Regions from separate parts of the Brevibacillus sp. HB1.4B genome, predicted to be linked through region 3. Evidence: predicted binding sites of a transcription regulator. Region 3 holds the regulator's gene; each other region holds the start of a gene.
The links. Region 3 encodes LexA, which represses DNA repair genes until DNA is damaged. Its sites were predicted from a motif close to CGAACATATGTTCG; they were not measured.
Positions count from the first base shown of each region.

Region 1: the regulator LexA is predicted to act here: its motif matches at 1,457-1,470, upstream of ruvC (crossover junction endodeoxyribonuclease RuvC).
Region 2: the regulator LexA is predicted to act here: its motif matches at 1,230-1,243, upstream of HP398_RS21085 (YolD-like family protein).

Region 1 covers NZ_JABSUT010000003.1:359,170-361,374, reverse strand. Annotated here, with positions in the region: gene ruvB (Holliday junction branch migration DNA helicase RuvB) at 1-278, opposite strand, end outside; gene ruvA (Holliday junction branch migration protein RuvA) at 283-900, opposite strand; gene ruvC (crossover junction endodeoxyribonuclease RuvC) at 897-1,397, opposite strand; gene HP398_RS09595 (hypothetical protein) at 1,561-1,752, opposite strand; gene HP398_RS09590 (hypothetical protein) at 1,882-2,205, shown strand, end outside.
Region 2 covers NZ_JABSUT010000009.1:74,641-76,845, forward strand. Annotated here, with positions in the region: gene HP398_RS21075 (GNAT family N-acetyltransferase) at 1-298, opposite strand, end outside; gene HP398_RS21080 (hypothetical protein) at 474-707, shown strand; gene HP398_RS21085 (YolD-like family protein) at 923-1,174, opposite strand; gene HP398_RS21090 (bile acid:sodium symporter family protein) at 1,405-2,205, opposite strand, start outside.
Region 3 covers NZ_JABSUT010000009.1:268,908-271,112, forward strand. Annotated here, with positions in the region: gene yneA (cell division suppressor protein YneA) at 3-338, opposite strand; gene lexA (transcriptional repressor LexA) at 501-1,124, shown strand; gene HP398_RS21880 (DUF456 domain-containing protein) at 1,175-1,660, opposite strand; gene HP398_RS21885 (DUF4269 domain-containing protein) at 1,769-2,205, shown strand, end outside.

The sequences.
Region 1 (2,205 bases), on a different contig from region 3:
CCCGGACGCTCAATAGCCGGACCTGACGTCGTGCGGATGTTCACACCCAGCTCATTTGCGATAATTTGCGACAAGGTCGTCTTCCCTAGACCAGGCGGACCGTACAGCAGTACGTGATCCAATGACTCTTTTCGCATTTTCGCTGCTTCAATAAAAATTTTCAGGTTTTCCTTTACGTGTTGTTGACCGATGTATTCGTTTAAATAGCGAGGACGGAGGCTCAGCTCCGCCGCATCTTCTTCCCAATTCATATGCGTCGTGATGATCCGAGAATCCAAAATCCTACCCCCTCATGAGCAACGCAAGCCCTTGTTTGATGAGCTTTTCTACACCATCGCCCTCTTTTGATTTCTCAGACAGCGTGTTTCTGATTTTTTGCAGTTCACCATCAGAGTAACCCAGTGCGGTCAATGCATCGAGCGCTTCGTTCAGTGCAGATACAGCTTGCTCGCCTGCTGTCAAATCACCCGCTGCAACAGTCAAAATCGCAGATGGTGTGTATCCTACCAATTTATCCTTCAAATCAAGGATAATGCGCTGGGCAGTCTTTTTCCCAATCCCCGGAAATTTCGTCAAATAGGTAACATTCTCCTGTTGAACCGCCATCACCAACTGCTCAGGCGTCGCTGCAGCCAGAATGGCCAATCCGCCCTTTGGCCCGATTCCGCTAACATCAAGCAGTTTACGGAACAAATCGCGTTCGTCACGGGTAGCGAAGCCGTACAGCAGAATGGCATCCTCCCGCACATGGTGGTGGGTAAACAATTTGGTTTTGTTGCCTTCATACCGAACGAATTGGTACGGGTTTGGGCAAAACAGTCGATAACCAATTCCGCCCGTTTCGATAACTATGTATTCCGAATCGAGATAACTAAGTGTACCTTCTACAAAATCAATCATTTCTTGACCCCTTCCGAAATGGAAATGAACGCGCGAAACTGTGCGTGCGTAATAGCAATACCCAATGCGTCCGCCACGTCGTCAGGCTTTGGTACTTCTTTTAACCGCAATAGGAGCTTCGTCATTTCCTGAATTTGTTTCTTCTCTGCTCCCCCGTAGCCAGTCACGGCTTGCTTGACCTGCATCGGGGTATATTCATAGACCGGCACACCAGCCAGCTCTGCCGCAAGCAAAATAACCCCTCGCGCTTGACCAACTGTAAAAGCCGTCGTCACATTTTTATTAAAGAAAAGTTTTTCGACCGACATTTCATCGGGACGATATGTTTCCAGAAGGCTCTGCATTGCCTCAAAAATCTGTTTCAATCTAAGCGGTACTGACAATCCTGCTTCTGTCTGGATGCTTCCATATTGGACGGGACGCAATTGGCTGCCCTCTTTATCCACAACCCCGAAGCCAACAATCGCAATACCAGGGTCAATTCCTAAAATGCGCATAGTCCACTCTCCGTGAGCAAAGATTCTACTCTCTACTGTAACACAAAGCATCCAGAAAGCGAACGTGTATTTCCATTTTATATCCGAGTTCAAAAAGTCGACTTTTTGAACAATCTTATAAAAAACCCGCTCCTTATAAAAGGAACGGGTTATACGGTGTCTGTTAGTGTTTGTTCATTCCGAGTGAATCCGACACATCATGCTGCAAGTGGGCATATTCGTCCACGCCACTTTGCATGTGCTCTTTGATCTTGTTGATCTGTTGGTAATTGAGCTTGTTGTGCCCCTGGTTCAACTGAACGTACAAACGCTGATGGAACTGGTCTTTGTAGCTACCTCTAGGCATGGTAGACATGGTCTAAAGACTCCTCCTTCGATCACCGTATGAAATCAGTATGGCGTAAGCGCAAGGGCGTTATGATACCAAGATTTACGCAACATGAGTCAGACATTTAATTGAAACGATAAGCAGTGGAGGTGTTGGTTGTTGCGAAGCAAAGTCCTTATTTTTTGTATATGCCTTTTCGTAATCGCACTGTCAATGCCACACTCTGCATTTGCCAAGGTCAAGAATGACATCACGGTCACCGTTTCAGTCTCACCTGAGTCCTCTTTCCAAACGACCATGTCCTTCCGTGATCAAAAGCAATTTACGAAGCGGCTATTAGGCTCTACTACCGAAGTCGCCTCCTACAACCCCCACTGGATACGAGCTACACTGACCGTAAAAAAACGAACGTATGTATATGATCACGATGGACAGCTTTATGAAAAAGAAATGCCCCGCCGTTATGTTTTGGCAAACGAT
Region 2 (2,205 bases), 190 kb from region 3:
ACTCTACTTTGTGTGCAAATCTGTTTAAGTAAACACCTGCACATCTGGAAAACCCGACAATCCGATCCTGTACAACCGCAACTAAAAACAAGTTTCTTGGACTTTCTGCATCCCTATTGATGATGTATTCGAATCCTTGCACATCGATGAAAGCCTCTCCTCTTTCTCTGTCCAAATTTTCAGTCTCTCCATCGATTTGCAGTCGCAATTCCGACAACTGTTCTGCATCTGTTTCTATTGCAGAGCGAATCGTGTAGGATAACCCGTTCACAGAAAGTAGTTGTTCGCTGATTATCATCATTTATCTCCTTTGGTAAAATTTCGGTCTTTTATTCTATCATAGGTAGCAATCTTTGTGAATCTTCTCTCTTCATACTAGAAAGAGGAAATTACATTGTTTACATAACATTTATTATGTTCATTTATACGCCTGACTGTGGATATGCTACAATAAGGGAAAGGAGCGTGCTCGCATGAATTTTTCCAAATCATTTTATTATACGGTCGACCATTCCAAGGTAGAGGAATATAAAAAGATGCTTGATCTAATGAAAGTCCCCTACATCGTGGAAGCACCGATCGTCTTGCTAAATCAAGGAGCGAATGAATACTCCTTCGTTTTTCCTAACATGTCAGGTCGTCTTTATGGAATGGTGAGCAAGTTATTTCAAGCCGATGGGAAGCCATATCCGAAGAATGAAACATAGGCAAAAAAAAGGACCCCATGATTGGGTCAAATAGGAAGTGGAGAGAATGCATGCTATGTAACATATTCTAACACGAAAAGAACGAATGTCAACCAAACTTTCGAATTTTCTGTGTTTTTGCGTTAGGTTTTATTACATATAGACTTGGGTTTTTGTGCAAAAAAGAAAGAAACCCTGCATGAGTTGAATTTCATGTAAGGTTTCTAAACGCACAGCTATGCATGGACATTGATAATTTTCTCCATCTCGATCCATTGACTAATCGTTTGGTTTGCTAATTGAACACGCCTGGCCTTCGGGTCTACCCATTTGACCACACCCCACATGCTGCACGTATTCCCCCGCTCCCCCTCAAAGGACACACACCAGCTCACATTCAATGGATAATTTTCTCTTCCCGAATCTCGTAGCATGTACATAAATGCCTCTCTTTCTTTGTCCGTTACTTCAAGATCGCCGTTAGCCACGCGTTTCCACCCGCCTCATCCTGTGTGAGAAATTGTATTTCCATTATAGTGATTACGAACACAAGTTCGCAACCTTTTTTTCAATTCCTCATGAACGGGGAGAGAAAACGGTAGGTACTTGCCTTATGAGAGGTTCCTCTCGAAAAGTCTCCCCATTTGTTCTGCCGAGTCTTGAGGACCATAAGAAAAAAGCCGTTTTCCAAAAATTAATTGGAAAACGGCTCTTACTTTTAACTGGATAATTCCTGTGTTTGATGCTGCGGTCTTTTCTCGACCAGCTCCAAAAACTTTCCGAAGGTAGAAGCGAGTATTTGCTGAAAAAGCATACCGAGAACAACGGGAAGTGCAACAGGCGCAGGAAAGTACGTGATCGCCATAACTGCCCCAGCACTAATGTTTCGCATTCCACTGTTGAAGGTTAACGTGACGATCACATCACGCTCCCATCCGAACAGCCTTGCGATCCCCCACCCCATCAAATAACCCAAAATAGCTACAAACAACACAAGGACCGCCATCCCCACCAGTTTTGCGTCCATCATATGAAAGTAAGACGAGACCATCGAGCTGTTGATCGCGACGACAACACCCATTCCCATCTTAGAAAATGGCGCTAATTTTGGTGCCAGCGTTTTTTTGACGTTCCCTTTTGATAAATGGTTGAGCAGCATACCGACAAGCGATGGCAACACGATCATATAAAATAAACCCTTCATCAATTCAGCCAAATCCATCTCAACTGTTGCCCCTAAAAACAAGGACATTCCCAACGGAACAATCAATGGGGAGAGCATCGTATCCAACAAAATAATGGATAGCGTTAGTGCGATGTTCCCGAAATAAATCGATGACCACAAAAAGCTCGTAATCCCCGTTGGAATTAAAGCAGCCAATAAAAAGCCCGTGATGACATGGATATCATCTGGATAAAACAACCGTGCCATTGACCAAGCAATTAGCGGCATAAGGGCATGAAGAATGAATAAGTTGACGATTAAAGGTAGTGGTCTGGTCAGTACCTTTGCAAATTC
Region 3 (2,205 bases):
ACTTACGGAGTATCAGGAAGGATGAGAGTCTGACCTGGGTAAATCCTGTTGCTCTCTAAACCGTTCGCATCCTTAATTTCTATTATATAGTCCCGAACATCCATCTGATCTGTATTGTATTGAACAGCTAACGACCATAGGCTATCTCCAGATTGTACGGTTACTTCTATGCCTTGTGGCTCCTCCATTGGCGAAGAAGCAAACACTAGTTCGGTTAACAGGTAAAAAAAGAGAGTAAATGTAATAAGAAACAAGAGAGCTTGTCCTCTCGTGATACCAAAACGAACACGACGTTCTTCTTTTTTCTCGAAACGATTACGTACTGTCAATGAATTCATAATAATGGCCTCCTCACAAACATACGTTCTGATCACTTGTAGCCTCATAATAAATGAGAACATATGTTCATGTCAACAAATAATCGAACTTATGTTTGTCGAACGCAAGCTCCCATGGTATAATATAGGAAAATATGTTCGAGAAATCAGGGGTGTCTTTCTATGTCAAAATTATCGAGTAGACAACAAGCCATCATCGAGTTCATACGAAAGGAAGTTCGTGATAAAGGATATCCGCCATCTGTACGTGAAATTGGGGAGGCTGTTGGACTAGCTTCCAGCTCAACAGTACATGGGCATTTGGCACGCTTAGAGAAAAAAGGCCTCATTCGTCGAGATCCTACCAAACCTCGTGCCATCGAATTGCTATCAGATGAAGATCGTTTTCAAGACAATTTCGAAGACTCTGTCGTCCGTGTGCCAGTAATCGGAAAAGTAACCGCTGGACAACCGATTACTGCCATTGAGGATGTAGAAGAGTACTTCCCGCTTCCAGACAATATCGTGACTTCTGACAAGGTCTATATGCTGCGCGTCTCCGGGAACAGTATGATTGATGCCGGAATTCTCGACGGAGACTACGTCATTGTTCGCCAACAGCACGTAGCCAACAATGGTGACATCGTCGTAGCCATGACAGAAGAAGACGAAGCGACCGTTAAAAGATTTTTCAAAGAAAAGAATCACTTCCGTCTCCAACCGGAAAATGCCACGATGGAACCGATCATCCTGGAGCATGTCACTATTCTCGGTAAAGTCATCGGTGTTTATCGACTCATTCACTAGTTCCCACGTAAAAAAGGACAGCCGAGGCTGTCCTTTTTGTTTTCTGTCTATTATCTGGCGATAAAAAACCAGATGATCATCGTAACTTGCAAGATGACTTTTACGACTGCACTACCCAAAAATCCGATCAGTGAGCCTACTCCCGCTTTCACTGCTCGCTCCATCGACTGCTTCTGCACCATCAACTCTACGAGAACGACGAATACGAACGGTAAGATCAGCATACCAAACGGTGGGAAAACGAAAATCCCGAGGATAATACCGACCGCAGCAGCAACGGACGACCATTTGGACCCTCCATACCTTTTCACGAAGTACATATTCGTCAGCAAGTCAGCACCGTAAAGCAGAATGCTTAGAACGACCATTCCCCACCAAAAGGATGCCGGCAATCCCGCTCCCGGATCTGCAATGAAAAAGTGATAGAGCAAAAAGCCCGCCCACAGTAATATCGTATCAGGTAAAACGGGTAAGAAAATTCCTGCGATGCTTAGCAAGAACAATAACACAACCACTACCCACAAAAATATTTCCATCTACTACACTCCCTTCATTTAGGTATACGAGTGATTATCGATTTCGTTGCGTACTTATTCACTTTTGTCTAAACTATTTTAAAAGAAAGCAGACATGGAGGTAGTCTCATGAGAAATTGGCATGATCTCTCCTACTTGGGCAGAGGGACGATTCGCCAAAAAGCAGCGTGGGAAGCGATTCAACAGACGCACATCATGGAAGTACTATCCGATTACCATCCAGTGCTTGCCGGAACCATCCCATTGGACATTGATGTTGTGCAAAGCGATCTGGATATTATTTGCGAGAGTCATGATCTGGAGCAGTTTGAGCAGGCTGTTCGTACAGCATTTGGCTGTTTGCCCGGATTTGAAGTGACACACTCAGATGTGAATAGTACGCCCACGTGCGTTATCTCGTTTTTCACAGCTGACTTTTGGTTTGAATTGTTTGCTCAACCGGTAGCTGTCGAAATGCAAAACGCCTATCGTCATATGGACATCGAAGCACGATTGTTAGACATAGGAGGCTTGGATGCGTATAAACAGATCAGGACTCTGAAGCA